DNA from 3 places in the Martinezella lusitana genome. Region 2 is predicted to be linked to each of the others. Evidence: riboswitches for the same ligand, from Rfam matches in the RefSeq annotation. Region 2 holds a riboswitch; each other region holds the start of a gene.
The links. Region 2 has a riboswitch for cobalamin ahead of nrdH (glutaredoxin-like protein NrdH). Riboswitches for the same ligand answer to the same signal wherever they lie in the genome.
Positions count from the first base shown of each region.

Region 1: it holds a riboswitch for cobalamin, as region 2 does, so the genes downstream of both, HB780_RS08240 (ABC transporter substrate-binding protein) here and nrdH (glutaredoxin-like protein NrdH) in region 2, are expected to answer to the same signal.
Region 3: it holds a riboswitch for cobalamin, as region 2 does, so the genes downstream of both, HB780_RS30000 (aromatic ring-hydroxylating oxygenase subunit alpha) here and nrdH (glutaredoxin-like protein NrdH) in region 2, are expected to answer to the same signal.

Region 1 is NZ_CP050307.1:1,120,102-1,130,183, forward strand. Features, by position in the region: gene HB780_RS08200 (amino acid ABC transporter ATP-binding protein) at 1-190, opposite strand, end outside; gene HB780_RS08205 (amino acid ABC transporter permease) at 187-1,146, opposite strand; gene HB780_RS08210 (ABC transporter substrate-binding protein) at 1,143-2,033, opposite strand; gene HB780_RS08215 (substrate-binding domain-containing protein) at 2,070-3,056, opposite strand; gene HB780_RS08220 (aminotransferase-like domain-containing protein) at 3,157-4,485, shown strand; gene HB780_RS08225 (class I SAM-dependent methyltransferase) at 4,476-5,309, opposite strand; gene HB780_RS08230 (ABC transporter ATP-binding protein) at 5,312-6,142, opposite strand; partial or broken gene HB780_RS08235 (FecCD family ABC transporter permease) at 6,139-7,168, opposite strand; gene HB780_RS08240 (ABC transporter substrate-binding protein) at 7,165-8,196, opposite strand; cobalamin riboswitch at 8,381-8,614, opposite strand; gene HB780_RS08245 (bifunctional sugar phosphate isomerase/epimerase/4-hydroxyphenylpyruvate dioxygenase family protein) at 8,910-10,082, opposite strand, start outside.
Region 2 is NZ_CP050307.1:1,717,429-1,727,510, forward strand. Features, by position in the region: partial or broken gene HB780_RS10990 (ABC transporter permease) at 1-1,249, shown strand, start outside; gene HB780_RS10995 (ABC transporter ATP-binding protein) at 1,273-2,604, shown strand; gene HB780_RS11000 (sensor histidine kinase) at 2,730-3,794, shown strand; gene HB780_RS11005 (response regulator transcription factor) at 3,797-4,405, shown strand; gene HB780_RS11010 (hypothetical protein) at 4,523-4,870, opposite strand; cobalamin riboswitch at 5,178-5,404, shown strand; gene nrdH (glutaredoxin-like protein NrdH) at 5,653-5,874, shown strand; gene nrdI (class Ib ribonucleoside-diphosphate reductase assembly flavoprotein NrdI) at 5,889-6,302, shown strand; gene nrdE (class 1b ribonucleoside-diphosphate reductase subunit alpha) at 6,344-8,425, shown strand; gene nrdF (class 1b ribonucleoside-diphosphate reductase subunit beta) at 8,442-9,431, shown strand; gene HB780_RS11035 (phosphatase PAP2 family protein) at 9,573-10,082, shown strand, end outside.
Region 3 is NZ_CP050308.1:3,367,386-3,377,467, forward strand. Features, by position in the region: gene HB780_RS29970 (DUF1217 domain-containing protein) at 1-610, shown strand, start outside; gene HB780_RS29975 (DNA translocase FtsK) at 830-3,790, shown strand; gene HB780_RS29980 (FAD-binding oxidoreductase) at 4,052-5,482, opposite strand; gene HB780_RS29985 (L-threonylcarbamoyladenylate synthase) at 5,517-6,491, opposite strand; gene HB780_RS29990 (DUF6656 family protein) at 6,550-7,161, opposite strand; gene HB780_RS29995 (ACT domain-containing protein) at 7,252-7,665, shown strand; cobalamin riboswitch at 7,879-8,080, shown strand; gene HB780_RS30000 (aromatic ring-hydroxylating oxygenase subunit alpha) at 8,179-9,423, shown strand; gene HB780_RS30005 (FAD-binding oxidoreductase) at 9,427-10,082, shown strand, end outside.

The DNA.
Region 1 (10,082 bases), 600 kb from region 2:
GATCGATGGCTTCCAGATGGTTGATGCAACGCAGGAATGTCGACTTTCCGGATCCGGACGGTCCGAGAATAACCACCACTTCCCCCGGCGCGACATCGAGATCGATGCCTTTCAGCACTTCGAGATGATCGAAAGACTTGTGGACGTTGCGCGCGCGGACAAGCGGCGCCCCGGTCGCGATCGCACTCATTGGCCTGCCTCCTGCGCTACAATCTGGGACGGGGTCGGTGCAGCCAGCGCGATTTCCTTCACAGGCTTGGCACCGCCGGAACGGCGCTCACCACGGCCGTAATAACGCTCGATATAACTCTGGCCGACATTCAGCACCGAGGTGATCAGCAGATACCAGATGACGGCGACCAGCAGCATCGGCACGACTTCGAACGTGCGATTATAGATCGACTGGACCGAATAGAGCAGATCCGCCATGGCGATGACGCTGACGAGCGAGGTCGCCTTGATCATGCTGATCAGCTGATTGCCAGTGGGAGGCACGATCGAACGCATGGCCTGCGGGATGATGATGCGGCTCAGCGCTCGGGCGCGTGTCATTCCGAAGGCCTCCGCAGTCTCGAATTGCCCCCTGTCGACGGAGAGCAGGCCGCCGCGAATGATCTCCGCCATATAGGCCGCCTCATTCAGGGCCAAACCGGCGATTGCCGCGGTCATCGGGCTGATGACCGAGTTCGTATCCCAGCTCACGAAGGTGGGGCCGAAGGGAATGCCGATCGAAAGCGTCGGGAACAGCGTTGAAAGATTGTACCAGAAGATCAGCTGCACAAGCAGCGGCGTGCCCCGGAAGAACCAGATAAAGAGGGAGGCCAGCGTATTTGCCAGCCGGTCCTTCGATAGTCTGGCGATTGCCAGCAGCAGGCCAAGCACGATGCCGAACGCCATGGCAACGACCGTCAGGCCAAGCGACACATAGAGGCCACTGATGACGGTCGGATCGAAGAAATAATGCGCCACGACCGGCCAGCCGAAATTCTCGTTGCCGGCAACCGACCAGGCGAAATAGGCCGCTATCGCCAGCGTGACGACCCAGGCCGCCAGACGGCCCAACGGAAAAGGGCTATGGGCGTTGGCCACATCCAGGGCATTCGCATCACCCACTGATGATGCGATCTTGTCGGTCGCCGTGCTCATTTCGGTAACGTCCCGCCGAGGTTGATACCCGGCTCCTTGATCATATTGTTCTCAAGGCCCCACTTCTTCATGATCGCGGCATAGGCGCCATTGTCCATCAGAAGCTTGACGGCATCCCGCAGGACTGGACCGAGCGGCGAACCCTTCGGTACGACAGCGCCTTGGTAGAGATCCTCGAAGCCATTCTTCTGGCCGACGCCCGTCAGTTCAAGCTGGCCATTTGCCTGCGAGACGAAATAGGTGAGCGGCGCCTGCGACGAGAAGAAGGCATCCGACCGCTTGGAGCGTACCGCAAGGATGGAGCTGGGCTGATCGGTAAAGGACTGAACCTCGATCGCATCCTTGCCGTCGGTCTTGCACTTCTCGGCCTGGACCTGGATGACCCTCTCGGCGGAACCGCCCGCCATGACGGCGATACGCTTGCCGCAGGCCGTATCGAGCGAGGTGATGCCTTTCGGATTGCCCTTCTGGACAGAGAAAACGACGAATTCCTGAACCCAGTCGACAAAATCATTCGCCTCTTCGCGGCTCTTGAAATCGCCCACCGGGCCGAAGGCAAACTGATAGCGGCCGGAATTGATGCCGGCGAGCAAAGCGGGCAAACCGCCGACCGTCTCATGCGCGATCTTCAAGCCGAGCACTTCGCCGATGGCATCGGTCAGATCGGCGCTTGCGCCGGTCAATTCAGTGCCGGTGACGATCTCATAGGGAGGAAACGAGCCGTTGTTGACGGAAATCATCTTGCCGGCGGTACGGATGCTCTCGGGCAGCTTGGCCCGCAGCTCCTCGTTCACCGATAGCTTTGGAAGGCCGGCATCCTGCGCGAACGCAGAGCCCGAGATCATCAGGCTTGCCAGGGCAAGGTAAGTTACTTTCTTCAACGACATGCTCGTTCCCCTTTTTTGGTTTGTATTCCTTAAGCGTCAGCCGGCAGCCTTGGCGTCGATGCGGCTGCCATCGGTGTCGAACTGAAAGAGCTCCTCCGGCGTCAATCGCCGGGGCAGGATACCCTGCACATGCAGCTCATTGGCAAAATCATGGATCATGGTGCGATTGACCGCAAAGCCGCTCGCATCCCAGCCCTGCGGCAGCTCGACCGACGACTTCAGAAGTTCATCGAACATCCAGGGCGTTGTCTCGGCATACTTGCGCCGTTTGCTGAGCCAGACGCGCTGGGATTCGTCGATCAGCGCGCTGAGCTCAGCGATCACCCAGGGATGCTCGGCAACGAAGCCAGCCTTCAGGCCAATGAGATGCATGCCGGGGACATAGCCCACGTCGTCGAAATATCGACGTTCGGCACCGCGAAAGTCGGAAAGAACCTGCCGGAAGGGCGAGTCCTCTGCAAAATAGCCGTCCGGCATGAATGGCGTAAAAATCGCGTCCAGTTCGCCATCCCTCAGAAGGTCGATCATGGGCCGCTCGCCGGGTGCGGCCTCGATGCGGCCGGGACGGCCGAAGCCATCGAGACGATCGACTATCGGATGCGCCTCGGTCAGCCGGCCCGCATACCACATCGCATCCTCGACACCGACGCCCTCGCGGCGAAGTGCTGCCCGGGTCCAGGTATTACCGGAATCGCGCCAGCCGGTAACGCCGATACGCTTGCCCGCCAGATGACCCAGCTCGGTGATCGGGCTGTCCTTGGTCGTGATGACACAACGGTGGCGAAAGCCGCGCATGATGAAATTCGGAATACCCACGACGCTCTCGTCGCCATCGATGCAAAGCTGCGTATAGCGGCTGAACGACATTTCCGCCGCATCATAGGCATCGCTCTTTCCGACGTGCGAAACCAGGGTACCGATCCTGTCCACCTTGATGTCGAGCTTTGGAGAGGAGACGTCGCCGAGGACGAGCGGCGTCATGTAGTCCCAGTCACGAAGGGCAAGGCGGAGAGTCAGAGGCATGGACATTCACTCGCTGAAATCTTGTTTTCGAAGTGAATAAATGTTCAAATTAAGCTGATCAAATGTTATTACGTTATTGAACATTAAATATGGCGCGAAAATGAGCGAAGACAAAACCGCAGGCTGGTTTGCCGAAAAATTGAGCGACAGAACCATTCGGGGAATCGCCATTGGAACCAGTGCCTTGATCCGAGCAGGCGCCCTGCCGGTCGGCACGAAGCTGCCACCCATCCGCGATCTCGCCTTCGCGCTCGGCATCAGCCCCGCCACCATCTCGGAAGCCTGGAGCGAACTCAGGCGCCAGAAGATCATCAGCGGACGGGGTCGCAACGGCACCTGGGTCAGCGGCGATCGCTTCGTTGCCAAACCAGCACGACTGGCAAGCAACGGACATTACGGCGAGGATGTCCTCGACCTCACCGCTGCCGTACCGGACGTCAGGCTGCTCCCGAAGCTGGCGGAGGCAATGGCCTACGGCGCCTCGGCGGAAAACCTCAACAGCTATGAGCGCAACCGCATCCTGCCGGAGCTGGAAGCGGCGATGCGCAAGACCTGGCCCTATGAGCCTGAGGCGTTTCTCGCGACGAATGGCGGCTACAACGCCGTCTATACGCTGGCGCACGCTCTGATCGCGCCGGGAGAAACGGTCGCGATCGAAGACCCGACAGGCATGCGCCTTCTGGACATTTTCGAAGATCGCGGCGCGCGCATCATCCCGGTACAATGCGATGCCGAGGGGCCCCTGCCTTCATCATTACAAGCGGCGATGGAACATCGGCCTGTAGCCTTCATCTTCCAGCCGCGCCTGCATTCAGTCACCGGTCAGACCGTCAGCCGGCAGCGCATGGACGCTCTGGAGAACATCCTCAGAGACACCGATACGCTGATCGTCGAGGATGACGGCATGGGCGACATCTCCGCCGCACCGCGCCATTCGCTCGGGCACCGTTTTCCCGAACGGGTAATCCACATATTCTCGTTTTCGAAGACGCATGGGCCGGATTTGCGTCTCGCCGTACTCTCAAGCTCGCGGGCAATCGTCGAGCAGATCCAGTCCTACCGAAGCTTCAGCGCCGGCTGGACGAGCCGCATCCTGCAAGCCGCGACCGCCTGGCTGCTACGTGACGAGGCAACGCAGGATACGCTGCAGCACGCACGCGCCATCTATCAGACCCGACGCGACAATCTCATCGACGCGCTCCGGGACAAGGGCATCGATGCGGTGCATGGACACGGTCTTTGCGCCTGGATTCCCGTCTCCTCCGAACCCTTCGCAATGGTAACCTTGGCTGCGCGCGGCATTGCCGTTCATCCCGGCGCGAAATTCTCCAACCTGCCGAGCAATCATCTGCGGGTCGCGACCGCCACCCTCACAGACCGCTGCGAGGAGGTTGCAAACTCGATTGCGCTGTCCGCTGTTTATGACTGAGGCAATTTATCAGTGCGCTTAGCATCGCTATTTTGCACATCGGATACTTCATGAGGCCGCTTGCAACAAAGAACGAAACGCCGATAAAGCAGGGTCCGCAACCGGTTCCTCAGATCGGCGGTCTGCCGCTGGGCAGCGGCGATCGACTGATGGGAGCCGATCTCTATACTCTCGAAACCTGCGGCTTCGATCAGTGGCGCAAGCCTTTCCACGGTGAGGCCGGCGCCAAACGGCAGCCGTCCCATGATGCTCTGATGCCGGTCGCTCATCGCACCATCGTAATGCGGATCGATCCCGGCCACGCGGTCGATCAAGCCGATGGCGAAAGAGGCGAGCTTTCCGATAGACGTGGGTTTTGCCCAATCACCGTCGAAGATCAGCAGTTTTCCGCCCGGCTTCAAAACGCGATACCAGTCCGCCAATGCCTGATCCGGCGTCGTCAGCGTCCAGACGAGATGGCGGCAGACGACCGCATCATAGCGACCATCCGGCTCCATAGTCTGCTCCGCATCAGCTAGGATGAAGCGCACACCTTCCCGCGTGGCATGTTTATGGCGAGCAACCGCAAGCATCGCTTCGGAGAAATCAAGCGCCGTCACCTGATGTCCGAGAGAAAGCAGCACGTTGGTCACCTCGCCGGTGCCGCAAGCAAGCTCCAGCACCTTCAGCGGTTTGCTGCCAAGGCCACGTTCAACCGCCGCAGCCCAGGCAGTCAGTTCCGGCCCAGGGGGAATGCGATGGCCGAAAGCAAGATCGAAGGTTTTCGACCGCTCCGACCAGTATTCGCGGATATCTTCCTTGAGATGATAATTACGGCCCTGCATGTTTACGACGCCTTGGCCTTGATTCCTTTGAGCTCAGCGTCATCGATGATCCGCAATGGCCCGCACGGAACCGCTGTCGCCCGATAGCGGATGAAGCAACCGCCGTCGCTATCGTGCTCCACCTCGACATCCACGCCGAACACATCGCGGATGCATTCGCCCGTCAGCACCTCACGCGGCGTCCCGAGTGCCACCAACCGTCCACTGTTCATGACAGCAAGGCGATCGCAGAACATGGCGGCGTGATTGAGATCATGCAGGGCCGCGACCACGGTCAGATCCTGACGGCGCACGAGATCCAGCAAGCCGATCTGGTGTCCGATGTCGAGATGGTTCGTTGGCTCATCAAGAAGCAGGATTTTCGGCTGCTGCGCAAGCGCACGGCCGATATGCAGCCGTTGGCGCTCGCCGCCCGAAAGCGTGTGCCACAGCCGGCCGGAAAGATGGAGCATGTCGACATTGGCAAGGGCGGCCTCGACGATCGCGTCATCCGTCGCCGACCAGGGCGATAGCGCGCCCAGATAGGGCGTGCGGCCGAGTTCAACGGCCTGTCTGGCCGTGATCCGCTCGCCGGTCTCGGCCTGTTGTTCCACCAGGGCCAGACGCCGGGAGAGTTCGCGCCGACCGAGAGCGCGGATCGGCGTGCCGTCCACAAAAATCTCCCCGGTCTTTGGCTTGCGGATACCGGAGAGCATCATCATCAGGCTGGTCTTGCCCGAACCGTTCGGCCCGATGATCCCAAGAAACTCGCCTGTGCGGACATCCAGCGATATGTCCCGAACGATAGCTTGCCCACCGGCATTCCACGAAACATTCCTTGCCGACAGGGTCATGCGCGCGCCCTTTTCTGGCTCAAAATCAAGGCGAAAGCGGGCGCGCCGACAAGAGCGGTGATCACCCCGATCGGCAGGACCTGGCCGTGGATCAGGGTGCGCGACAGGATGTCGGCCGCGATCATGAAGATGGCACCGATCAGGGCTGCTGCCGGCAGAAGTACACCGTGGCGGACGCCTACCAGCATCCGCGCAGCATGCGGAATGACCAGGCCGACGAAGCCGATGGAGCCGACGATCGACACCATCACGGCGGTCATCATGGCGGATGTGCCGACGAGCACGAGATAGGTGCGGCGCACCGAAATTCCGAGCGAGGCCGCCGATTCCGCACCGAAGGTAAAGGCATCGAGCGACCGCGCATGCCAGAGGCAAATGACGAGCCCGAACAACGCGGCCGGAATTGCCAGCCAGGCATCCGGCCAACGCACGCCGGAGAGATTGCCAAGCAGCCAGAACATGATGCCGCGCGCCTGTTCGGCCGTCGCTGCCTTGGTGACGATGAAGGAGGTGAGCGCGTTGAAGAGCTGCGAGCCCACGACTCCGGCAAGAATGATCGCGGCCGTCCCCCCTTCCCGCCCTGACGGCCAGCAAGGCAACGAGCGCGAAGGCGACGAGCGCGCCGAGGAAAGCCCCCATCGGCATCGTCAGGACGCCCGCGCCCAGACCGAGGATCGCGACACCGACGGCGCCGGTGGAGGCGCCAGCGGAAATGCCGAGAATATAGGGATCGGCCAGCGGATTGCGCAGAAGCGATTGCAGCACAACGCCGGACAGGGCGAGTGCTGCCCCGCAAGACGCTCCAACGACCGCGCGGCTCAGCCGATAGCTCCACACGATGCCCTCATCGATCGGCTCGAGCGGATATCCGGCACCCCAAAGCCGATTGGCGACGGTCTTGGCGACAGTTTCAAACGGGATCGAGGTCTCGCCGATCGCCGCGCCCAACCAGAGCGCGGCAACGAGAACGGCGAGCGCCAAGGCGATTGTACCCGTTCGACCGATCGATGAAAGGGCGTGGTTCACTGCGTCAGGCCAGCTGCAGCGATGGCGTCAGCAAGCGCCTCAATGCCTTCGATCGTACGGATGGTCGGGTTCATCGCCTGCGCATCCATCTCGAAGACATGGCCGCTTTTAACGGCGGGCATCAGGCTTGCAACAGGATCCTTTTCCAGGAATTTACGCTTGGCCTCCGCGCTATCCAGCGGATAGCGGCGACGCTCCATCGCAGCCGCGACGATCATGCTTGGATTGGCCTTGGCAATGGTCTCCCAGCCGACGGTCGGCCATTCATCATCGGTCTCGATGATATTCTTGATGCCGAGCGCCGACATGATGTAGCCCGGTGCACCATTGCGGCCCGCCACATAGGGATCGGCGTCCTTGGCACTGGAAAACCAGAAGACTGCGGAAAGCTTGCCCTGTGCGGAAGCGACCTTGGCGCGGGCTGCCGCTTCGCGCTGTTTGAGATCCGCGACCACTTCCTCGCCTTTGTCCTGCACATTGTAGATCTTCGCGAGATCACGGATTTCCTGATAGACGAGATCCATGGTGAAGACCTGATGACGGACGCCATCGCTGGAGCCGGAGTTTTCCTTGCCGACGCAATCGGACGGCGAGGTATAGACAGGGATGCCCAGCTCCTCGAACTGTTCCGGCTTAGCGACCACGCCTTCGGGGCCTACCTGCCACTGGAACTGAACCGTGACGATATCCGGCTTCTTTCCGACGACGCTTTCGAAACTTGGATCGTTGTCGGCAAGGCGTTCGATCTTGGCATTGATGTCTTCATAGCCCTTGAGGACCGGCCCGACCCAGAGCGCGGTGCCGACCACCTTGTCGGCAAGGCCCAGACGATAGAGGATTTCAGTCGTGCTCTGTCCGATAGAGACCGTGCGCGACGGCGCTTTCTGGATGGTGATCTGCCGGCCGCAGTTCTGGAGCGTGAGAGGGTAGCTGGTTTCCGCCGCCCCCGCCTGCCCGGGCAGGCTGGCTGCGATCAAGGACATAGCGCACAGGGCAGCGCGCAATGGCCGCTTGAAAATGGTCTTCATCATAATTCCCCGAAGTGATGTGAACGCCGCCCGGAAAGGGCGGTGGTGAAGGTCAGAATGCCCAACAGGCATTCCGAACAGTCGAATGATCGTCAAAATTCGGGGAAGGCAGCGCACCAAGGCGCTGCGAAGCGTAAAGGATAGTCATGTCCTGCTCCTGTTTCGGGCATCCCCGCCCGTGACAATGGATAGATCTTCGACGGCAGGTCTCCTGGCTCACGGATATCAGTCGTCCATCTGCCTTCCCGCGCCCGATTGGCGCAGTGGCACGGCACCTTTCGGTGCCACGAGGATGGACGGTAATCCGCTTACAGTTGCGGGGGCAGCCACGGTCTTGGTCCCTTTTGGGTCGTCCGCACCGTGTTCCCTATTAATCCCCTCGGAGTCATCGTCGGGGAACCGTCGCGTCCAGTTATGCCAAGGTCCGTGGTTGCGTCAAGCCGTGAAGACGCCCACTTGAAAATACCCCTCGCGGCAAAGCCTCCGACCGTCGTCGATCTCACTATCATGGCAGATCCAGTTAGTAATGTAATAACGTTACGTTTGCTATCAAACTTTCTGACGCCTGTCCAGTTCGCACGATCCAATCTGTGAAACGCTGGGAATTATTAGCAGATACCAGCACTATTAAGCAGTGCCATATCAAGCAGTGCCATGCCTGACGGCCGGCTGAAGGCTCCGCACGGAAACTATAATCCGGCTACGGATCACATTCATTCTCTTGGCAGGCCTTCCGGCCGGAGATGCTTCTTGAGTGCGGCGATGCGGAAGATGGCATTTGGGGCGCCATACCCTCGGTAACCACCGCGCTGAACGATCTCGAAGAAGAAGCCCTCTCCGAAGGTGCCGCTATAGAGCTGAAAGAATTCACCTTGCTCGTCACAGTCGTACAGAATGTTCTCTGCCTTCAGCCGCTCGGTCAGTTCCGGATCGAGACCAAAGCGAGCTTCGACGTCGTCGTAATAATTTGGCGAAATGGGCAGAGGCTGAAAACCGTTCTTCCTCAGCGCCTCGGCGGTCTTGAATATGTCGTCGGTCTGGAAGGCAAGGTGCTGCACGCCGGAGCCGAACTTTTCCGCGATGAAGTGACCGGCGAGCGTGCGGCGGTTCTCCGCGCCGTTCAGCGTGATCCGCAGCGTGCCAGCGTCATTCTCCACCACCTGACTGCGCACGACACCTGCCGGATCGATGATATCGACCATCGGCGTCTTCCGTGTCTCGAAGATCGACGTATAGAACAGCAACCAGGTCAGCATTTCCTCATAGGCGACTGTCTGGGCAATATGGTCGACGGTGCGTAGCCCAGCGGGCTGGACTGCGGCTTTGTCGTCAAAGGGAATGAAGTCGATCTCGGAAAAATGCCCGAGATCGGTCTTATCGTCGAGGAAATAGATGAGACCGCCGCCAACCCCACGGATCGCCGGTACGTCGAGTTCGCCCTCTGCGACTGGCTGGCTGAACGGCTCCGCATCGAGCGCCCTGGCACGCGCCAAAGCTGCTTCCGCGTCATCAACAACAAGTGCCACCGCATAGGCCAAAGTGCCGTGCACGGCGAAGGAGGAATTGGCAAAACCCCCATCGTCGGTATTGACGAGAATCCGGATATCACCCTGTTGAAAGAGGCTCACCGTTTTCGTCCGGTGCATGGCAACCTTGCGGAAACCCAGCGTGCGCAGAATGCCGATGAGATCGTCCGCGTCCTCCTCGTCGGCGGAAAACTCCACGAAACCAACACCTTTGACGGAAACCCGATCAGGCATGGAGGCAACGGTGAGACCGCCGGCGTTGGGGTTGCGGCGCGCCTGGTCGCCGAGATAGATGAGGGATCGATGACCATCTGCGGCGATCGCCCGCGACGAGCCGCCACGAAACTGGTCGTTGAAGAT
Region 2 (10,082 bases):
TCTCGACGAAGTGAGCCGTGGTTTCGGCCTCTCTGCCTGGCAACGGTTCTGGCGGCTGGAGGCACCTTTTTCGGCGCCCGGGCTGATCTGGAACACGATGATGTCGATGTCCGGCGGCTGGTTCTTCGTTGTCGCCTCGGAGGCAATCACCGTCGGCAATGCCACGGTGCAGCTTCCGGGCCTCGGTTCCTGGCTTGCGGTTGCCATCGACAAGCAGGATTTTGCAGCGGTGAGCTGGGCAGTCCTCGCCATGGGCGTCGTCATCGTCCTCTACGACCAGCTCCTGTTCCGACCGATCGTCGCCTGGGCAGACAAGTTCCGCTTCGAGCAGACCGCCGGGCAGGAAAAGCCCCGCTCATGGGTCTATTCCCTGATCCAGCGCACGCGCCTGCTGAAATTCCTGATGGGACCGCTCGCCTGGGTATGGGGCAGGCTGATGCTCGTTCGCTTGCCAGCCATGGCCCGCAAGGCGCCGGTCGCCAAGCGCGACAATGCTATGGCCACACGCTTGTTCGATTATGCCTGGTTCGCCTTGATCACGGGTGTCGGCATCTGGGGCATCTGGACCGCCGTTGCCTATGTGAGCCAGACACTGACGTGGGGTGACGCATGGGAAGCCTTCCAGGGTGGTCTCGTCACTCTCTTGCGCGTGCTCGTGCTGATCGCGGTGGCAAGCGTGATCTGGGTGCCGATCGGTGTCTGGATCGGGCTCCGGCCGGCCGTCGCCGAGCGTGTCCAGCCCGTGGCGCAGTTCCTGGCGGCCTTTCCCGCCAACGTGCTGTTTCCCTTCGCAGTCGTTGCAATCGTCGCCACCGGAGCAAGCCCCGGCATCTGGCTATCGCCGCTGATGGTACTCGGCACGCAATGGTACATCCTCTTCAATGTCATCGCCGGGGCAAGCGCCTTTCCGACTGACCTGAAGGAAGTTGCCTCGGTCTACCAGCTCCGGTCATGGACCTGGTGGCGCCGTGCCATCCTACCGGGGATCTTTCCCTACTACGTCACCGGAGCGCTCACTGCATCGGGCGGCTCATGGAATGCCAGCATCGTCGCAGAAGTGGTGAGCTGGGGTCACACCAAGCTCGAAGCCTTCGGCCTCGGCTCCTACATCGCTAAGGCCACGGAGGCCGGCGACTACCCGCGCGTCATCCTCGGCATTGCGGTCATGTCGCTCTTCGTCACCCTTTTGAACCGAACTCTGTGGCGACCGCTCTACGTCTTCGCCGAACGCCGCCTGCGTCTCAACTAACCATTCCAGTCGGAGTAACACTCATGGAAAACATCATACTCACGAAGACGGCAGGAATTGCCGAAAACACCCCGCTGGTATCCGCCAAGCAGGTCTGCCAGATCTACGACAAGGGCGCATCCGGCTCGCTGGTCGTGCTGGACAATGTCGATCTGGAGCTTCGTTCCGCCGAAATCGTCGGACTGCTTGGGCGCTCCGGTTCCGGCAAGTCGACACTGCTGCGGGCGATCGCTGGCCTAATCCAGCCGAGCAAGGGTGAAGTCACTTTCGAAGGCAAGCCAGTGACCGGTCCGAACTCGGGCGTATCGGTCGTCTTTCAGAGTTTTGCACTCTTCCCCTGGCTATCCGTCCTGCAGAATGTCGAATTGGGCCTCGAGGCCCAGGGCATAGCACCGGGCGAGCGGCGCAAGCGTGCACTTGCCGCCATCGACCTTATCGGTCTCGACGGCTTCGAAAGCGCCTATCCGAAGGAGCTGTCGGGCGGCATGCGCCAGCGCGTTGGCCTTGCACGCGCCCTCGTCGTTCGCCCGAAGGTCCTTTTGATGGACGAGCCTTTCTCGGCGCTCGACGTGCTGACGGCGGAGACGCTGCGCACAGATCTTCTCGATCTGTGGTGCGAAGGCCGGATGCCAATCGAATCCATCCTGATGGTGACGCATAATATCGAAGAGGCCGTGCTGATGTGCGACCGCATCCTGATCTTCGGGTCGAACCCCGGTCGTGTCATCGCCGAAATTCGCGTCGACCTGCCGCAGCCGCGCAACCGTCTCGACCCCACCTTCCGGATGCTGGTCGAAGACATCTATGCAAGGATGACCGCGAAGACCGGCACCACGGCGCGCGATGGGCTCTTCCCGGGCACGGGCATCGCCATGGCCCTGCCGCGGGTATCGACCAACCTGCTGTCCGGCCTGATAGAAACGGTGGCAGCCGAGCCTTACCGGGGACAGGCGGATCTGCCGCCGCTTGCCACGCATCTCCATCTCGACATCGACGATCTCTTCCCGGTCGCCGAAACGCTGCAACTGTTGCGTTTTGCCGATCTGGAAGGCGGCGACATCCGGCTGACGGCTCCGGGCCTGCGCTTCTTCGATAGCGACGTCGACGAACGCAAGCGCCTGTTCGAGCAGCATCTCGCCACCTATGTGCCGCTCGCCGCCCATATCCGCCGTGTCCTCGACGAGCGGCCGACGCATCGCGCGCCGGCCCGACGTTTTCGCGACGAGCTCGAGGATTACATGTCGGAGGACTATGCCGATACCACGCTGAAAGCCGTGACGAACTGGGCTCGTTATGCCGAATATTTCGCTTACGACGAGAATGCTGACCTGTTCACACTCGAAAACCCGAGTTAAGGACCATGCTTGATCATCGCCGACCATTGGCCCACCTCAATGGTCGGCATTGCTCATGGCTTTCCGATCGTGCACCCTGCCGTCGCATGTGCGGCGGCGGATTCGTGTAGGAAGGGTAAGGCGATATGAGGCGCGAGGTCCTGCGATACCTGGTCGAGGCGCCCTTGCTGTGGCTGGGCCTTGCGCTGCTCGCCACCCTGATCTTCGTTGCCGACACGGTGACCAATCTGGAGATCGCCTTTGCGGTGCTCTATGTCTCGGTGATCCTCATCTCCGTGCGCTCCGGCCGGCCCGGGGCCGTCATGATCGTGGGGATCGCCTGTGCCGTCCTCACCATAGCGAGCTACTTTCTGACACGGCACGGAGATTCCCAATCCGGCATGGTGAACGGGGCCATAAGCCTGCTTGCCATCGGCGCGACTACCTATCTGGCGATCAGGATCGAGGCGACCGAGGCAAGAGCTAGACAGGCGCAATCCGAACTCGCGCGGATGTCGCGCATCATGACGATGGGCGAACTCAGCACCTCTATCGCCCATGAAGTCAGCCAGCCGATCACCGCAATCGTGGCCAATGGCAATGCGGCACTCCGCTGGCTGTCGGCAGCACCGCCCGAGCAGGAGGAGGCACGGCGCGCGCTCGACAGGATCGTCAAGGATGCCGGCCGCGCCGGCGAGGTGATTGGCCGCGTCCGCAGTCTGGTTGCGCGAACGGCGCCATCGCGCGACAGGATCGACATTGTTGAAGCGGTCACCGAAGCGCTGGCGCTCGTGCGTGGTGAGATCCGCGAAAACCATATCCTGCTGCGCACCGAACTCGCCAATGATCTACCATCAGTGACAGGCGACCGGGTTCAACTGCAGCAGGTGATCCTGAACTTCGTCATCAATGCCATCGAAGCAATGGCGGGCGTCGATGTGGAGAAGCGCGAGCTGCTGGTCAGCGCCGCCGCCGATGGCAGAAAGATAACGGTCAGCGTGCGCGACACAGGCACGGGCGTGCCGCCTGCCGCTTCCGAGAGGATGTTCGAAACCTTCTTCACGACCAAGACAACAGGAATGGGAATGGGGCTGGCGATCAGCCGGTCGATCGTCGAGGCGCATGGCGGCACGGTCTATACAGCGCCCAACTTCCCGCATGGCGCGGTGTTCGGCTTCATCCTGCCGTCGGTTGCCGGAACGAGAGGATGATCATGCCGGAGCAAAAACCGACCATCTATGTCATCGATGACGATCCGTCCGTCCGGGATGGGCTGGACAGCCTCCTGCGCTCGGTCGGCTACGACGTCAGCAGCTTCGCATCGCCACGGGACTTCCTCAACCATCGACGATCCGATGGCCCCTCCTGCCTTGTCCTCGACGTCAGGATGCCGGATGCAAGTGGCCTGGATTTCCAGGACGAATTGGCAAGGACCGGCAATCCCCTGCCCATCATATTCCTGACCGGCCATGGCGACGTGCCGATGTCGGTCAGGGCGATGAAGGCCGGCGCGGTGGAGTTTCTGCTCAAGCCCTTTCGGGAGCAGGATCTCCTCGACGCCATTCGGCAAGCTTTGGAAAAAGATCGCGTCCGACTTCGCCAGGACGCTGCGACGACCGATCTGCGGGAGCGGTTTGCGACGCTGACAACGCGCGAGCGTGAGGTGATGGCGCTTGTCGCCCTCGGACGCCTCAACAAGCAGATCGCAGCCGAACTCGGCCTGAGCGAAATCACCGTGAAGGTTCATCGCGGCCAGGCGATGCGCAAGATGCAGGCTGGCTCCGTCGCCGACCTCATCAGAATGGCCGATACGCTCGGATAGCCCGCAATGCCGGGGACATCAATCAGTTCAACGTCGTCAAGGCACGATCGAAATCGTGCCTTGACGCTATGCTTTAGCCCGCCGGCTACATTGGTCACGGCGGATGATGCGTGAGCCTTAATTGAGGGCCGGGCAGCCACGTCGATTGGCAAAAACCATACGGTCGGGGCCACCATCATTCCAGCCACGGACGACAATGCGTCGCCCGTTGTTTTCGACCGAATCAATGCGTCGGAAACCTTCCTGGCGGGCGGCGTCCATGAGTTCGCGCCGGCCGCAGCCCCCGCGGTCACGGTCTCTCCGTGGGCCGTCCCAGTTCTGATCCTGCCGGCGATCCCACCTTGGCGGCTGCCTGTATCCGTCGTCATCACCGAAATTCTGCGCCATGGCGGCAGACGGCATCAATTGCGTTGCGGCCAGGCCGGCCAATGCAAGAAAAGAAACTCGTGCAAAACGTCCAAACATCCTTCGCTCCTCACTTTTATATCGATGGCATGATTCGGTGATATTGCATTTTACATGAACGCTATCCGAACAGGCCGTTCATACAATCCCAACGTGATCGCCCCCAAGGCATCGCTTCCACGATGCAGCGCCTCCCCGAGCATAAAACTAGGGTTGCCAGCAGTGAAGGCAAGCACGGGAGCGTGGCCCACCGGGAGAAGCAACGGAATGAAATGAAACAACGTCTCCCCCAAGGGCGGCTTTGCTCTATCCCCACGAAACGTGACGGCGCGCCATCATATCGATTGACGAAATTCCAACCTCGTCTACCATATGTAGTGTTCGAGGTTCTTCCGATTCGCAAGGGTTGGGGGCTAAGACGGGAATACGGTGCGCGACCGCCCATAATGGGCGCCGCAATTCCGGAGCTGCCCCCGCAACTGTAAGCGGCGAGCATCTATCCACCGAAAGCCACTGAAGCATGATGTTTCGGGAAGGTGAGGATTGATGCAACGACCCGCAAGCCAGGAGACCTGCCTCAAACAAAACGTCCACGGGCGGGGTGTCCGGAAGGTCGCGATGTACAGCGGAATGACTCCGTTCGTGCACGCTTCCCCGAGGTCCTGCGATCAGTCAACTTCGGGGTGAAGTCCATGTCGAATTTTTCAAACCAGTCCCTGCGCGAGTAGCCGCACATCCACGTCCGAATCCGGGCGTGTGCTGACCCATCTTCATTTTCTTCGAACGGGCATCGGCGGATGTCTGGACGATATCGTGTGACTTTCAAAGATACGAGGACAATCATGAGCATCACCGTCTACAGCAAGCCCGCCTGCGTCCAATGCACAGCAACAACACGAGCACTCGACCGCCACGGCATCGCATACCGGGTCGTCGATGTTTCCACCGACAATGCCGCTTTCGAACTGGTGCAGGGCCTCGGCTACCGCAAGGTCCCGGTGGTCGTCGCCGGCGAACAGCATTGGGCGGGCTTCCGGCCCGACATGATCAGCGCGCTTGCCTGATGAGACAGCCATCGATGGGGCAGATCGTCTATTTTTCCAGCCGGTCCGAGAACACCCATCGCTTCATCGGCAAGCTTGGCCTGGACGCCGTGCGAATACCGGTTCGTCAGGATGAGCTTTTCCGTGTCCACCAGCCCTTCGTCCTCGTGGTGCCGACCTATAGCGGCGACAGCGGCAAGGGCGCGGTTCCAAAACAGGTGATCCGTTTCCTGAACGAGACGGAGAACCGATCGAACATCCGAGGCGTGATCGCCGCGGGCAACAGCAACTTCGGAGCGACCTTCGGGATCGCCGGCGACATCATCTCCGCCAAATGCCAGGTGCCGTATCTTTACAGGTTCGAGCTGATCGGCACGGAAGAGGACGTCGCCAATGTCAGAGATGGATTGGAACGATTTTGGACACGCTCACGCTCGAACGCCCGGTAAAGGCCACCGAAACGCAACTCGACTATCATGCGCTGAACGCCATGCTGAACCTTTACGACGAGGGTGGCAAAATCCAGCTCGACAAGGACCGGCTGGCGGCAAAGCAGTACTTTCTCCAGCGCGTCAACCAGAACACCGTCTTCTTTCATAACCTCAGGGAGAAGCTCGATTATCTCGTGACCGAGGGCTATTACGAGCGCGAGGTTCTCGACCAATATTCCTTCAACTTCGTGCGCGACCTCTTCGATCACGCCTATGCGAAGAAATTCCGGTTCCCGACATTTCTCGGAGCCTTCAAATATTACACCAGCTATACGCTGAAGACCTTCGACGGGAAGCGCTACCTCGAGCGCTATGAAGACCGCATCTGCATGGTCGCGCTGACCCTGGCGCAAGGCAATGAATCGCTGGCGAAAGACATGGTCGACGAAATCATTGCCGGCCGCTTCCAGCCGGCAACCCCGACCTTCCTCAATGCCGGCAAGAAGCAGCGCGGCGAACTGGTCTCCTGCTTCCTGATGCGCGTCGAGGACAACATGGAGTCCATCGGACGCTCGATCAATTCGGCGCTTCAGCTCTCCAAGCGCGGCGGCGGCGTCGCGCTGTCACTCACCAATATCCGCGAGGCCGGCGCGCCGATCAAGCACATCGAAAACCAGTCATCCGGCATCATTCCGGTGATGAAACTGCTGGAAGACAGCTTCTCCTACGCCAACCAGCTCGGCGCGCGGCAAGGAGCGGGCGCGGTCTATCTGAACGCGCATCACCCCGACATCATGCGGTTCCTCGACACCAAACGCGAGAATGCCGACGAGAAGATCAGGATCAAGACGCTGTCGCTTGGCGTTGTCGTCCCGGACATCACCTTCGAACTCGCGAAGAACAACGAGGACATGTACCTGTTCTCGCCCTACGACGTCGAGCGTGTCTATGGCGTGCCGTTCACGGAAATTTCCGTGACGGAGAAATACCGCGAGATGGTGGCCGACAACCGCATCCGCAAGAAGAAGATCAAGGCGCGCGACTTCTTCCAGGTGATCGCCGAAATCCAGTTCGAGAGCGGCTATCCCTACATCATGTTCGAAGACACGGTGAACCGCGCCAATCCGATCGCCGGGCGCATCACCATGAGCAACCTCTGCTCCGAAATCCTGCAGGTGAGCGAGGCAAGCACCTACATGGACGATCTCTCCTACGAGCATATGGGCAAGGATATTTCCTGCAATCTCGGCTCCCTGAATATCGCTGCTGCCATGGATTCAGACGACTTCGGCAAGACGATCGAGACGGCAATACGGTCGCTAACGGCGGTCTCCGACATGAGCCACATCTCGTCGGTGCCCTCGATCGAAAAGGGCAATGATGAGAGCCATGCGATCGGCCTCGGCCAGATGAACCTGCATGGCTATCTCGCCCGCGAGCGGATTTTCTATGGTTCCGAGGAAGGCGTCGATTTCACCAATATCTATTTCTATACGGTGACCTATCACGCCATCCGCGCCTCCAATCGCCTGGCGGTGGAACGGGCGCGCAGTTTCAAGGGGTTCGAGAATTCGAAATACGCCTCCGGCGACTATTTCGACAAATACACCGAACAGGAATGGAAGCCCGCGACAGAGCGGGTTCGAACACTGTTCGAAACCGCCGGCATAGACATTCCGACGCAGGAAGACTGGCAGGAACTGAAGCAGGCCGTGATGGAAGGCGGTCTCTATAACCAGAACCTGCAGGCGGTGCCGCCGACGGGATCCATCTCCTACATCAACCACTCGACCTCCTCTATCCATCCGATCGTCTCAAAGATCGAAATCCGCAAGGAGGGCACGATCGGCCGCGTCTATTATCCGGCTGCCTTCATGACCAATGACAATCTCGACTACTATCAGGATGCCTACGAAATCGGGCCTGAGAAGATCATCGACACCTATGCGGCGGCCACCCAGCATGTCGATCAGGGGCTATCCTTGACGCTGTTCTTCCGCGACACCGCAACAACCCGCGACATCAACAAGGCGCAGATCTACGCCTGGAAGAAGGGCATCAAGACCATCTACTACATCCGCCTTCGCCAGATGGCGCTGTCCGGCACGGAAGTGCAGGGCTGCGTGTCCTGCGCACTCTGATACCCTGGGGAACAAGATGAACATTCAAGTGAAAACCAACACGCCGAAGCGTTCCAAAGCGGTGCGCGCCATCAACTGGAACCGCATCGATGACGACAAGGATCTGGAAGTCTGGAACCGGCTGACAGGGAACTTCTGGCTGCCGGAAAAAGTGCCGCTTTCCAACGACATCCCTTCCTGGGCGACCCTGAAACCCGAAGAGCAGCAGCTTACCATCCGCGTCTTCACCGGCCTGACGCTTCTCGACACCATCCAGAACGGCGTCGGTTCGGTGACGCTGATGGCGGACGCGGAGACCTCCCATGAAGAGGCGGTGCTGTCGAATATCTCCTTCATGGAGGCGGTGCATGCGCGGTCCTACTCATCGATCTTCTCGACGCTGTGCCTGACGCCGGATGTCGACGACGCCTATCGCTGGTCGGAGGAGAATGAATTCCTGCAGCGGAAATCGGCGCTGATCATGGAGCAATATGCCTCCGGCGACCCGCTGAAGAAGAAGGTCGCCAGCGTCTTTCTCGAAAGCTTCCTTTTCTATTCCGGCTTCTATCTGCCGATGTTCTGGTCAAGCCGGGCGAAGCTGACGAATACCGCCGACATGATCCGCCTGATCATCCGCGATGAAGCCGTGCACGGCTATTACATCGGATACAAGTTCCAGCGGGCGCTCGACCGTGAGCCGGAAGCGCGGCGCCAAGAGATCAAGGATTTTGCCTTCGACCTGCTGCTTGAGCTTTACGACAACGAGGCAAAATACACCGAAGCGCTCTATGACGGCGTCGGTCTGACGGAAGACGTCAAGAAATTCCTGCATTACAATGCCAATAAGGCGCTGATGAATCTCGGCTACGAGGCGTTGTTCCCGCCGGAGGCTTGCAAGGTCAATCCAGCGATCCTGTCGGCACTCTCGCCGAATGCCGACGAGAACCATGACTTCTTCTCAGGCTCGGGATCGTCCTACGTCATCGGCAAGGCAGTGGCAACCGAGGACGAGGATTGGAATTTCTGAGCCGACACCGCCGGTCGTTTCCGAAACCATTCCGTTTTGCGAGCAGCGCTTTTCCCGTTGCCGCATGGATTTGGCCGGTGGTACATCTCGACCGGAATTCGAAGCAGACGAAATGGAAACTATTCAGATGGGCGACCGCACATGAACGATCAGCAGCCCCGCAAGCCGGGTATATTTGGGTGGCTGAACCGTTTCGAACCCCTGGTGCTCGTCATGTTCGCGGCTTTCTCTGGCGGGCTCTTTCTGTTTCTGCAATTGACCGGTGAGGTTCTTGAAGGTTCGACGAGGCGATTTGACGAAAGCATATTGCTGGCGCTTCGCCAGCCGGACAATCTATCGCTTCTATTGGGACCTGCGTGGCTCACCCATGCCTTCAGCGATATCACCAGCCTTGGCGGCACGACGGTCCTCACGCTGTTGACGACACTGGTGACCATCTACCTGCTACTCGATCGCCGCCGCTCGATCGCCATCTTCATCCTCGCCTCGGTGCTGGGCGGATGGCTGCTGAGCACCACGCTGAAGCTAGGCGTTGCAAGGCCAAGGCCGGACATCGTTCCGCATCTGGTCGAGGTTCATGACCTGAGTTTTCCGAGCGGTCACGCGATGGTCTCTGCCGTGACCTACCTGACGCTTGGCGCGCTTCTCTCC
Region 3 (10,082 bases), on a different replicon from region 2:
TCCGAAGTCCGTCGACACAGCGACGCTGAAAAAGGCTTTTGCCTCCGATCCGAGCGATTCGAAGAGCTTCGTCAACACGACCGCCGGCGCGCAGTTCAAGAGCATCGTCAACGCGTTCAATTTCGACACGGACGGGAATCTGACCAACACGAAATTGGGGACTGCGCAAAATCAGGGCACGATCGCCGATACGAACGACCTCTTCCTGCATCAGACCCTTGAGGATCAGGAGGGAGACACCAATGCCGGCGTGCGTCTGGCGCTTTACTTCCAGCGCAAGGCTCCGGATATCAATTCGATCTACGATATCATGGGCGACACCGCGCTCTATCAGGTGATCACCACGACCTACAGCCTGCCGAGCGCGATGTCGTCGATGGATGTCGACACCCAGGCCAAGCTGCTTGCCAAATTCGTCGATGTCAGCGATCTGCAGGATCCGACCAAGGTCAACAAGCTCCTGCAGCGATTCTCGGCGATGTATGACCTGGCGAACAACACCACCTCGTCGACATCACCCGCGCTCTCGATCTTGACGAGTTCCTCCTCAAGCGTCGGTATCAGTGCCGATACGCTGCTGTCGATCGCGCAGCTTTCCTCGGCCAAGTAATCAATCCCACAAAGGATCATCGTTGATTCGCACCGCTTTCCCTCGCGGCGCGGAAGCAATCGGTGCGCCTGTTGCCGTCGTGCCGCTATGGGTCGCTCCCTTGTGCAGGGGATGCGGAATAAGTGCATTCTGCGACGATCAGAAGGAACTTATTAACCGTCTTTGCCCTATTCGATTTGGGAAGCCATCGGCAATATCAATGACTGGGTTGCAGGTCTCATGCGTCTTTCCCGAACGAACATTTCGAATGCTGCAAATGGCTCCCAGCCTGAAGGCGAGCTTGACCCGGAACAGGTTGCGGAAGAAGCCCGCCGTGCCGAGCAGATCGCTGCCCGCCGCGCCTTCCTGGAAGAAAAAATCCGCACCGTCCGCGAAGCCAAGCGCCAGGCCGAAGAGCGCCGCCGCGCAGAGGAGCGGCGGATTGCCGAGGAGGCACGCTTGCGAATCGCAGCAGCGCCGAAGCCGGTCGTGGAGGCCCTGCAGGCGAGCACCGTGGCAGCTAGCGGCCCGATCATGCCCGTCACGCCGCAGGGGATCTCTGCTGAAGAGCTTGCCTCGCCCGGCTGGCAGAACGCCTTCCTGATGGGGCCGAACGTCCGCTTCACCCGGACGCGCGAGAATGAGATCGTCAGCCGCCGCCCGCCGGCGGAGCCCTTGCCCGCCATTGTGCCGCCGGTTGCGAATCATGCCGCGATGCGGGTCATGGAGCCGCCGGTGGTCGAATCACCGGCTCCGCTTGTCGCTCGTCCAGTGGAACCGTCGGTCGAATTCGATCTGCCGCCATGGGAGGGCGTGTCGTTTGCGGCCGAAACCTACCAGCCCGCCGTAATTCAGAACTCTCCGGCGACTGCGCCGGACGCATTGGAGATGACTGTCATCGCTACCGCATTTTATAGGGCTCCGGCGACCGCGCTGGATGCTTCGCCGTCATTGTCAAACGTTGCAGAATCCGTTGCCGCGCCTGTGATCGAGTCGCGGCTCGCCCATCTCTCCGATTTCGCCTTCTGGGACGCTATGCCCTTCGAGGGAGAATTCGTGTCCGCCATCAAGGGTACGCTGGCCCAGCCGGTGCTCGTTCCCGAGATCCAGGCCGAAGTCGAATCGATCGTCGCGAAATTCCGCGTCGTCGAGTGCCGCCGTTCGTCGCCGGTCGTTGAGGCTCCGCAGGAAGCAATAGTCTCGCCGATTGTTGCAGCCGTTGCCCCGGCCAGCACCTTCGTCATGGACGAGCTTGCCGCGCTGGAAGCTATGGCCCTCACACCCGTTGTGCCGGCAATGATCGCAGCGGTCGCTCCAGTCGCCGTGAAACCGGAAACGACCGAGCCCGCTGCCTTTGTGCCGCCCGCTTTCGTTACCGCCGTCTTTGCCAAACAGCGTGAGGCTGTTGCCGCATCGAAGGCAGCCGCAGCCAAGCCGGCTCCGGTCATGGTCGTCGCACCGATGCCGGTGAAGGCACAGGCGGCGCCGGCCGTGGCGCCCGTTGTCGAGGCAGCGCCCGTCATCCCCGCCGTTGAAGCCGCCAAGCAGCGGCTGATCGATCCGCCGCCGTCGCAGTTTACGCCGCGCAGGCCCAATGCCCTGACCCCGCCGGAATGGCGTCCGGTCGCCCGTAGCGGCGAGGGCGAATATGAATTGCCGCCGCGCGAGCTGCTGCAGGAGCCCGTCGCCCGACCCGGCGTGATCATGACGCAGGAAACGCTGGAACAGAATGCCGGCCTTCTTGAAAGCGTTCTCGAGGATTTCGGCGTCAAGGGTGAGATCATCCATGTCCGTCCCGGCCCGGTCGTGACGCTGTACGAATTCGAGCCGGCCCCCGGCGTCAAATCCTCGCGCGTCATCAACCTCGCCGACGATATCGCCCGCTCCATGTCGGCACTGTCGGCCCGCGTCGCCGTCGTCCCCGGCCGCAACGTCATCGGCATCGAACTGCCGAACGTCATTCGCGAAACTGTCTATTTCCGCGAGATGATCGAATCCGCCGATTTCGAAAACAGCGGCTACAAGCTGGCGCTTGGCCTCGGCAAGACCATCGGCGGCGAACCCGTCATCGCCGAACTCGCCAAGATGCCGCATCTGCTCGTTGCCGGCACCACCGGCTCGGGCAAGTCGGTCGCGATCAACACAATGATCCTGTCGCTACTCTACCGGATGACGCCGGAACAGTGCCGCCTGATCATGGTGGATCCGAAGATGCTCGAACTCTCCGTCTATGACGGCATCCCGCATCTGCTGACCCCGGTCGTCACCGATCCCAAGAAGGCCGTGATGGCGCTGAAATGGGCGGTGCGCGAGATGGAGGACCGCTATCGCAAGATGTCGCGCCTCGGCGTCCGTAACATCGACGGCTACAACAGCCGCGTCGCCCTGGCCCGTGAAAAGGGCGAGACGATCCACGTCCTGGTTCAGACCGGCTTCGACAAGGGCACTGGCGCTCCGATCGAGGAGAGCCAGGAGATGGACCTGACGCAGATGCCCTATATCGTCGTCATCGTCGACGAAATGGCCGATCTGATGATGGTTGCCGGCAAGGAAATCGAAGGCGCAATCCAGCGCCTGGCGCAGATGGCCCGCGCCGCCGGCATTCACCTGATCATGGCGACACAGCGTCCGTCCGTCGACGTCATCACCGGCACCATCAAGGCGAACTTCCCGACGCGCATCTCCTTCCAGGTGACGTCGAAGATCGACAGCCGCACCATCCTCGGAGAGCAGGGCGCCGAACAGCTCCTCGGCCAGGGCGACATGCTGCACATGGCTGGCGGCGGCCGCATCTCCCGCGTCCACGGCCCCTTCGTGTCGGATGAAGAGGTCGAAAAGGTCGTCGCGCATCTGAAGACGCAAGGCCGTCCGGAATATCTCGACACGGTCACCGCCGATGAAGATGAGGAAGACGACGAAGAAGACACCGCAGTCTTCGACAAGGGCGCCATCGCCTCTGAGGATGGTGACGACCTCTACGAACAGGCGATCAAGGTCGTCATGCGTGACAAGAAGTGCTCCACCTCCTACATCCAGCGCCGCCTCGGCATCGGCTACAACCGCGCCGCCTCGCTCGTCGAACGCATGGAAAAAGACGGCCTTGTCGGCCCGGCAAACCACGTCGGCAAGCGCGAGATCATTTCGGGAAACCGGAATGGTGGGGCGCAGGCAGCACAGCCGAGCAATGAGGATTTTGATTGATCCAGTAGGGGGGCGCATTGGCCGCAGCAGTTGCGGAGAGTGTTCACCCCCTCTGTCACTAGCGTGACATCTCCCCCACAAGGGGGGAGATTGGTAACCTGCGGCGGACTCGCCTCAAGCAAACATCGTATCCGCAGAGACCGAAGCATAATTACCTGGTTAGGCGGCGCGACATACTCCCAACGATCTCCACCCTTGTGGGGGAGATGTCACGAAGTGACAGAGGGGGGTACCAGAGGTTCGGCAGATACGGAGCTAACCTCAGACCCTCAAAACTTTCCCCGGATTCATGACCCCCGCCGGATCAAACGCCGTCTTGATCCTGCGCATCAGGTCCATCTCGATATCCGAGCGGATCGAGGCCAGTTCGTCGCGCTTCAACTGTCCGATGCCGTGCTCTGCGGAGATGGAGCCGTTATGCTTCAGCACCAGCCCGTGAACGATCTCGTTCATGTCGTGCCAGCGGCCGATGAACTCTTCTTTGTCGGCGCCGACGGGCTGGGAGATATTGTAGTGAATATTGCCGTCACCCATATGGCCGAAGGCGCAGATGCGGGCGCCGGGCAGGGCCGCCATTACCGCCGCCTCTGCTTCAGCCATGAATTGCGGGATCAGCGCGACCGGCACGGAAACATCGTGCTTGATCGAGCCGCCCTCGGGCTTCTGCGCGTCCGACATGCTCTCGCGCATGTGCCATAGCGCCTTCTGCTGTGCCTCGGAGCTGCCGATGGTCGCGTCCTGGATCAAGCCGGCCTCATAGCCCTCTTCCAGCAGTGTCGTCATCATCCGCTCGGCGGTCTCGGCCGAATCCGAAGTGGAAACGTCGATCAGCACGTACCAGGGATGAGCCGTTTCCAGGGGATCGCGCACGCCGGGGATGTTGCGCACGGTGAACTCGACGCCGATGCGCGGCATCAGTTCGAAGCCGGTCAGCGCTGTGCCGCAGAGGCCGGATGCGTTCTTGAACAGGGTCAGCGCATCGTCGACCGACTGTATCCCGGCAAAGGCCACCTGATGACCAAGTGGTTGCGGGAAGAGTTTTAGCACCGCGCCGGTGATGACGCCGAGCGTACCCTCGGCGCCGATGAAGAGATCGCGCAGGTCATAGCCGGTATTATCCTTCTTCAGGCGGCGCAGCCCATTCCAGATTTCGCCGGTTGGCAGCACGACTTCGAGCCCGAGGCAAAGCTGGCGCATGTTGCCATAGGCGAGAACGGCGGTGCCGCCGGCATTGGTGGAAAGGTTGCCGGCGATGCGGCACGAGCCTTCCGAGCCGAGCGACAGCGGAAACATGCGGCCATGCTCGGCTGCGGCCTTATGCACGTCGGCCAGAATGCAACCGCCATCGACGACCATGGTGTTGCCGACCGGATCGATGTCGCGGATACGGTTCATCCGTTCCAGCGATAGGAGGATGTCGGAGCCGCCCTCGCGTGGCGTCTGGCCGCCGACAAGGCCGGTATTGCCGGTCTGCGGCACGATCGCCGTACCGGTCTCGCTGGCAAGCTTCAGGATCGCGGAGACTTCTTCCACGGAGCCGGGCTTGAGCAGCATCGGTGATGCGCCGTGATAGAGCCCGCGGTTCTCGATCAGATGCGGGGCAATATCCGCAGCCTCCCTCAACGCGTGCTTTTCACCGACGATGGCGGCGAAGCGATCGAGAAGGGCGGAGGAAGGGGCGGCGCTGCTCATGGCGTATCCTTTGCCGAATTGCGTGTGATCGGATTTACTCTCTCGGCGCGGCTGCGCGTTGCAGCCGGTCGTTGATGGCCTCGCCGAGGCCCTCGTCGGGAATGCTGGAAAAGGCAATGGTCGCAGCACCGCTGGCATCGGCGCGCTTCATGAAGTCGAAGAGATTGGCGGCGGCCTCGGTAAGATCGCCGGATGGGCTGAGGTCGAGCACGACAGCCGCCGTCTCGATGCCGGCAATATCGGGCCTGCCAAAGCGGATCAGCGCTTCGCCGGCGGAAACGGCGGTCGCATCGAGCCGCACCGCGGCACCCGGCGCATAATGCGAGGCCAGCATCCCCGGCGCTTCGATGGTCGCTGACGCGCCGTTCTTGCGCTTCAGAGGCTGGCCCGCGACCCGCTCGATTTCGTCTGCCGCCAGCCCGCCGGGCCTGAGCAGGCGCATCTCGCCGTTCTCCACCTTGACGATGGTCGACTCGACGCCGACGACCGAAGCCCCGGCATCGAGGATCAGCGAAATCCGCTCGCCGAGATCGTCATGGACATGATCGGCGTTGGTGGCGCTGATCTTGCCGGATGTATTGGCGCTGGGAGCGGCAAGCGGCCGTCCGAAGGCGCGGATCAGCTCGCCGGCAAAGCCCTGCGGCACGCGGATGCCGACCGTATCGAGCCCGGCGGTCGCCAGCGGGTGAATGTCGCTCTCTGGGCGCAGCGGCAGCACCAGCGTCAGCGGACCGGGCCAGAAGGCTTCCGCCAGCTTTCGCGAGACGGGATCGAAGATCGCGTAGCGTTCGGCCATGGCGAGGTCGCTCATGTGGCAGATCAGCGGATTGAAGCGCGGCCGGCCCTTGGTCTCGTAGATGCGGGTGATGGCGGCGGGATTGGTGGCATCGGCGGCAAGCCCGTAAACAGTCTCGGTCGGTAGCCCGATCGGCAACCCCTCGGCAAGGGTGGCCGTCGCCGCCGCTATTGCCGCCTCTGGATGCTGGAGAATGTCTATATGTCGCGCCATGACCTGACCGATTGTCGTTCAGGCCGTTCTTATGCTTTTCGAGTTTGGGGATCAATGATCAAAGCTGGCGAATGATGTCACGGAGCTGTTCGTTGCGTGCGCCGAGCAGAAGCACATTGCGGATGGCGATCTGTGGATCATGGGTGTGGAAAAGCACGCCGTTGCCGCGCACCTCGCGATTGATCGTCAGCTTCTTCTTCGAGGCATCCTCATCCGGCCTTATGGCGACGGCGAAATACATCCGCGAATATTTCAGGCTGATGTCTTCGAAGAAATTATCGTTCTGGCCGAGGCGGGCGAAGAAATTGGCGATGTAGAAGGCCCAGCTCACTTGCTCATACTGCGCGAATTGTGTCCGCGCAGCAGTGACGTGGCAATAGCCGAGATGCGGCGTATCCCTGAGCGTGTGATGGAAGATCAGTTTTGGAAAGCGGATCGACTGGTGAAAGCTGTTGAGGCGGTCATGGGTCGTCTCGCCGGCGCTTCTGAGCTTGCTAGCCGTGCGTTCGGCCACTTCCTCGAAGGTGAGGTAGCGTCGCTCCTCAGCGAGCCAATGCGTCTTGTCTCGATTGATGCGGCCGGTGCGCAGGAATTCCGTATACCCGGGTGCCGGCAGCGTCGGCTCCGGGTCGGCGGGTTTCTTGGCATCGAAATATCTGAGCTTTGCCATGCCGGCTCGCCATGGAGGTCTGGATAGCGAAGGATAGATCATCTAGCTTGAGCCGGGCTTGCTGATGGATCGCTGAGGAGGATCAGAACCATGTCCGGCATCACCGATCTCAAGTTGCTGCTTGTCGGCATGAAGCCTGATCTCGTCGAGGGCGAGTTCGTCTATTGTAGCGTGCCCGCCTCGTCGCTGGCGGATTACATCCACCTGAATCCGGTTGGACTGTTTCAGGAGAGAGAGGGTGTGACGCTGATCTTGCCGGTCGAGGCGGCCCGACAAGCGGGGCTTCCGGCCGAGCCTGCGATGCGGATGATCACTCTCGAAATCCACTCCTCGCTGGGAGCCGTGGGTCTCACGGCTGCGCTTGCGACGGCGCTGGGAAACGAGGGGATCAGCGCCAATGTCGTTGCCGGCTATTATCATGATCATATCTTCGTGCCGGTGGCCGATGCCGGGCGTGCAATGGCTGCACTACAGGCGCTTTCGGCAGCGCAGCTCCCGCGTTGAAGCCGCCCAGTGACGAGCCTGTCGCAATCAAGACAAAGCGGCGCAGATGCAGAGCGGCTCAAGCGGAAAATGATGCTGGCTGCGGGAGCATAACGATTTGAATTATCTTCCGATATTACGGCTGAGCGGTCTCTCCGAAAATCTTCTTTCGTCTGTCGTCAATTTCGAAGCCGATGTCGCATTGCAGCAGAGCGGCGGGCGGGGCGAGGATTATGATGACATCAATCTCAAGGTGCCGCCCGCTAGGGGGCGGAGAATTGGGAAGCCGGTCGAAATCCGGCGCTGCCCCCGCAACGGTGGTGGAGTGAAGCATGGCGAATAAAACCACTGGGCTGAGACAGCCTGGGAAGGTGCCATGGGGTTCTCTAGAGAACCGCTCCAGAGCCCGGAAACCAGCCTTGGGGAGATATGGTTTACTGACCGCGGCGGGTGGTCGGGACATTGCTTTGGGTCGTTCTCAAGCGGCCACGCATGTCCTCTGCCTGCTCACCGGTACTGCGCGAGGATAGGCAAATGGATATTAGCACCAACGTTTTGCGGCAATTGAAGAACCGCCGCGAGGGCTTCAGCCTGGAGCAGCCCTTCTACACCGATCCGGATTATTTCAAGCTCGACATGGAGACGATCTACTATCGCGACTGGCTGTTCATCGGCCATGATTGCGAAGTGCCTCGTGCCGGCAATTATTTCACGGTCCAGATCGGCGATTATCCGGTCGTCATCGTTCGCGGCCGCGATCAGGTGATCCGCGCCTTCCACAATAGCTGTCGCCATCGCGGCTCGCGCGTCTGTTCCTCCGAGCGCGGTTCTTCGGCAAAGCTGGTCTGCCCCTATCATCAGTGGACCTACGAGCTTGACGGGAGCCTGCTCTTTGCCCGCCATATGCCGGAGGATTTCAACAAGAGCGAGTTTTCGCTGAAGCCGGTCCATTGCGAAAGCGTTGGCGGCTATGTCTTCATCTGCCTTGCAGAACAGGCGCCGGACTTCGCGCCGTTCCGCGCCATGGTCGAGCCCTATCTCGTCCGCCACCGCCTCGGCGAGACCAAGGTCGCCTTCGAAAGCACGATCATCGAGAAGGGCAACTGGAAGCTCGTGTGGGAAAACAATCGCGAATGCTATCATTGCGCGGCCAACCATCCCGAGCTCTGCCGCACCTATCCGGAAGCACCGAGCGCGACCGGCGTGCAGGGCGCCAAGGACGATCCGGTGATTTCGGCGCACTGGGCGAAGTGTGAGGCGTCGGATCTTCCAAGCGAATTCCGCATGTCGCCGTCCGGCCAGTTCCGCGCCGCACGCATGCCGCTCATCCAGGATGCCGAGAGCTACACCATGTCGGGCGCGCGCGCCGTGCAGCGGCCGCTCTCCAAAGATGTGCTGGAAAGCCATATCGGCACTTTGTTGCTCTTCCACTATCCGTCGACGTGGAATCATGTGCTCGCCGACCATGCGATCACCTTCCGCGTGCTGCCGCTCGGTCCCGAGCAAACGCAGGTCACGACCAAGTGGCTCGTCAACAAGGACGCGGTCGAAGGGGTCGACTATCATATCGACGAACTCACCCACGTCTGGACCGAGACCAACGATCAGGACCGCCGGATCGTCGAGGAAAATGCCTTCGGCATCCGCTCCCCCGCCTACCAGCCCGGCCCCTATTCGCCGGAAGATGAAGGCGGCGTGATGCAGTTCGTCGAATGGTACGCGAATTTCATGATCAACCGGCTGCAGGGCGATCAGGCCAAGCTGTCGGCGGTCGCCTGAGTTATGAACATGACCGTTTCCCTCCGCCATCAGCACTTGGACCAGATGAAGCCCTGGACCGACAGGCAGCATCTGCTCGAATGCCTTTCGGCAACGCCGGAAGCACCCGATGTGATGACCTTCACCTTCCGCTCCGACAAGGACAACTGGTTCCGCTATCTGCCGGGCCAGTTCGTCACTCTGGAGCTGCCGGCGGCTGCGGAGCCGGTCATGCGCACCTACACGCTGTCCTCGACCCCGTCGCGGCCCCTTTCCGTCGCCATCACGGTCAAGGCGCAGAAGGACAGCATCGGCACGCGCTGGATGTTCGATAACCTGAAGCCGGGCATGCGCGTCAAGGCTTTCGGTCCTCTCGGCGACTTCAGCCATATCCGTCATCCGGGCGAAAAATATCTCTTCGTGTCCGCCGGCTCGGGCGTCACGCCAATGATGGCGATGACGCGCTACATGTCGGATACCGCGCCGTTATCCGACATCACCTTCATCAATTGCTCGCGCAGCCCCGCCGACATCATCTTCCGCTCGGAGCTGGAATATCTTGCCCGCTTCATGCCGAACCTCGACCTCGGCTTCATTGTCGAAGGCTGTGGCCGCACCGATCTCTGGTCGGGGCTGAAGGGCCGCATCGACAAGGCGAAGATCGGGCTGTTGGCGCCTGA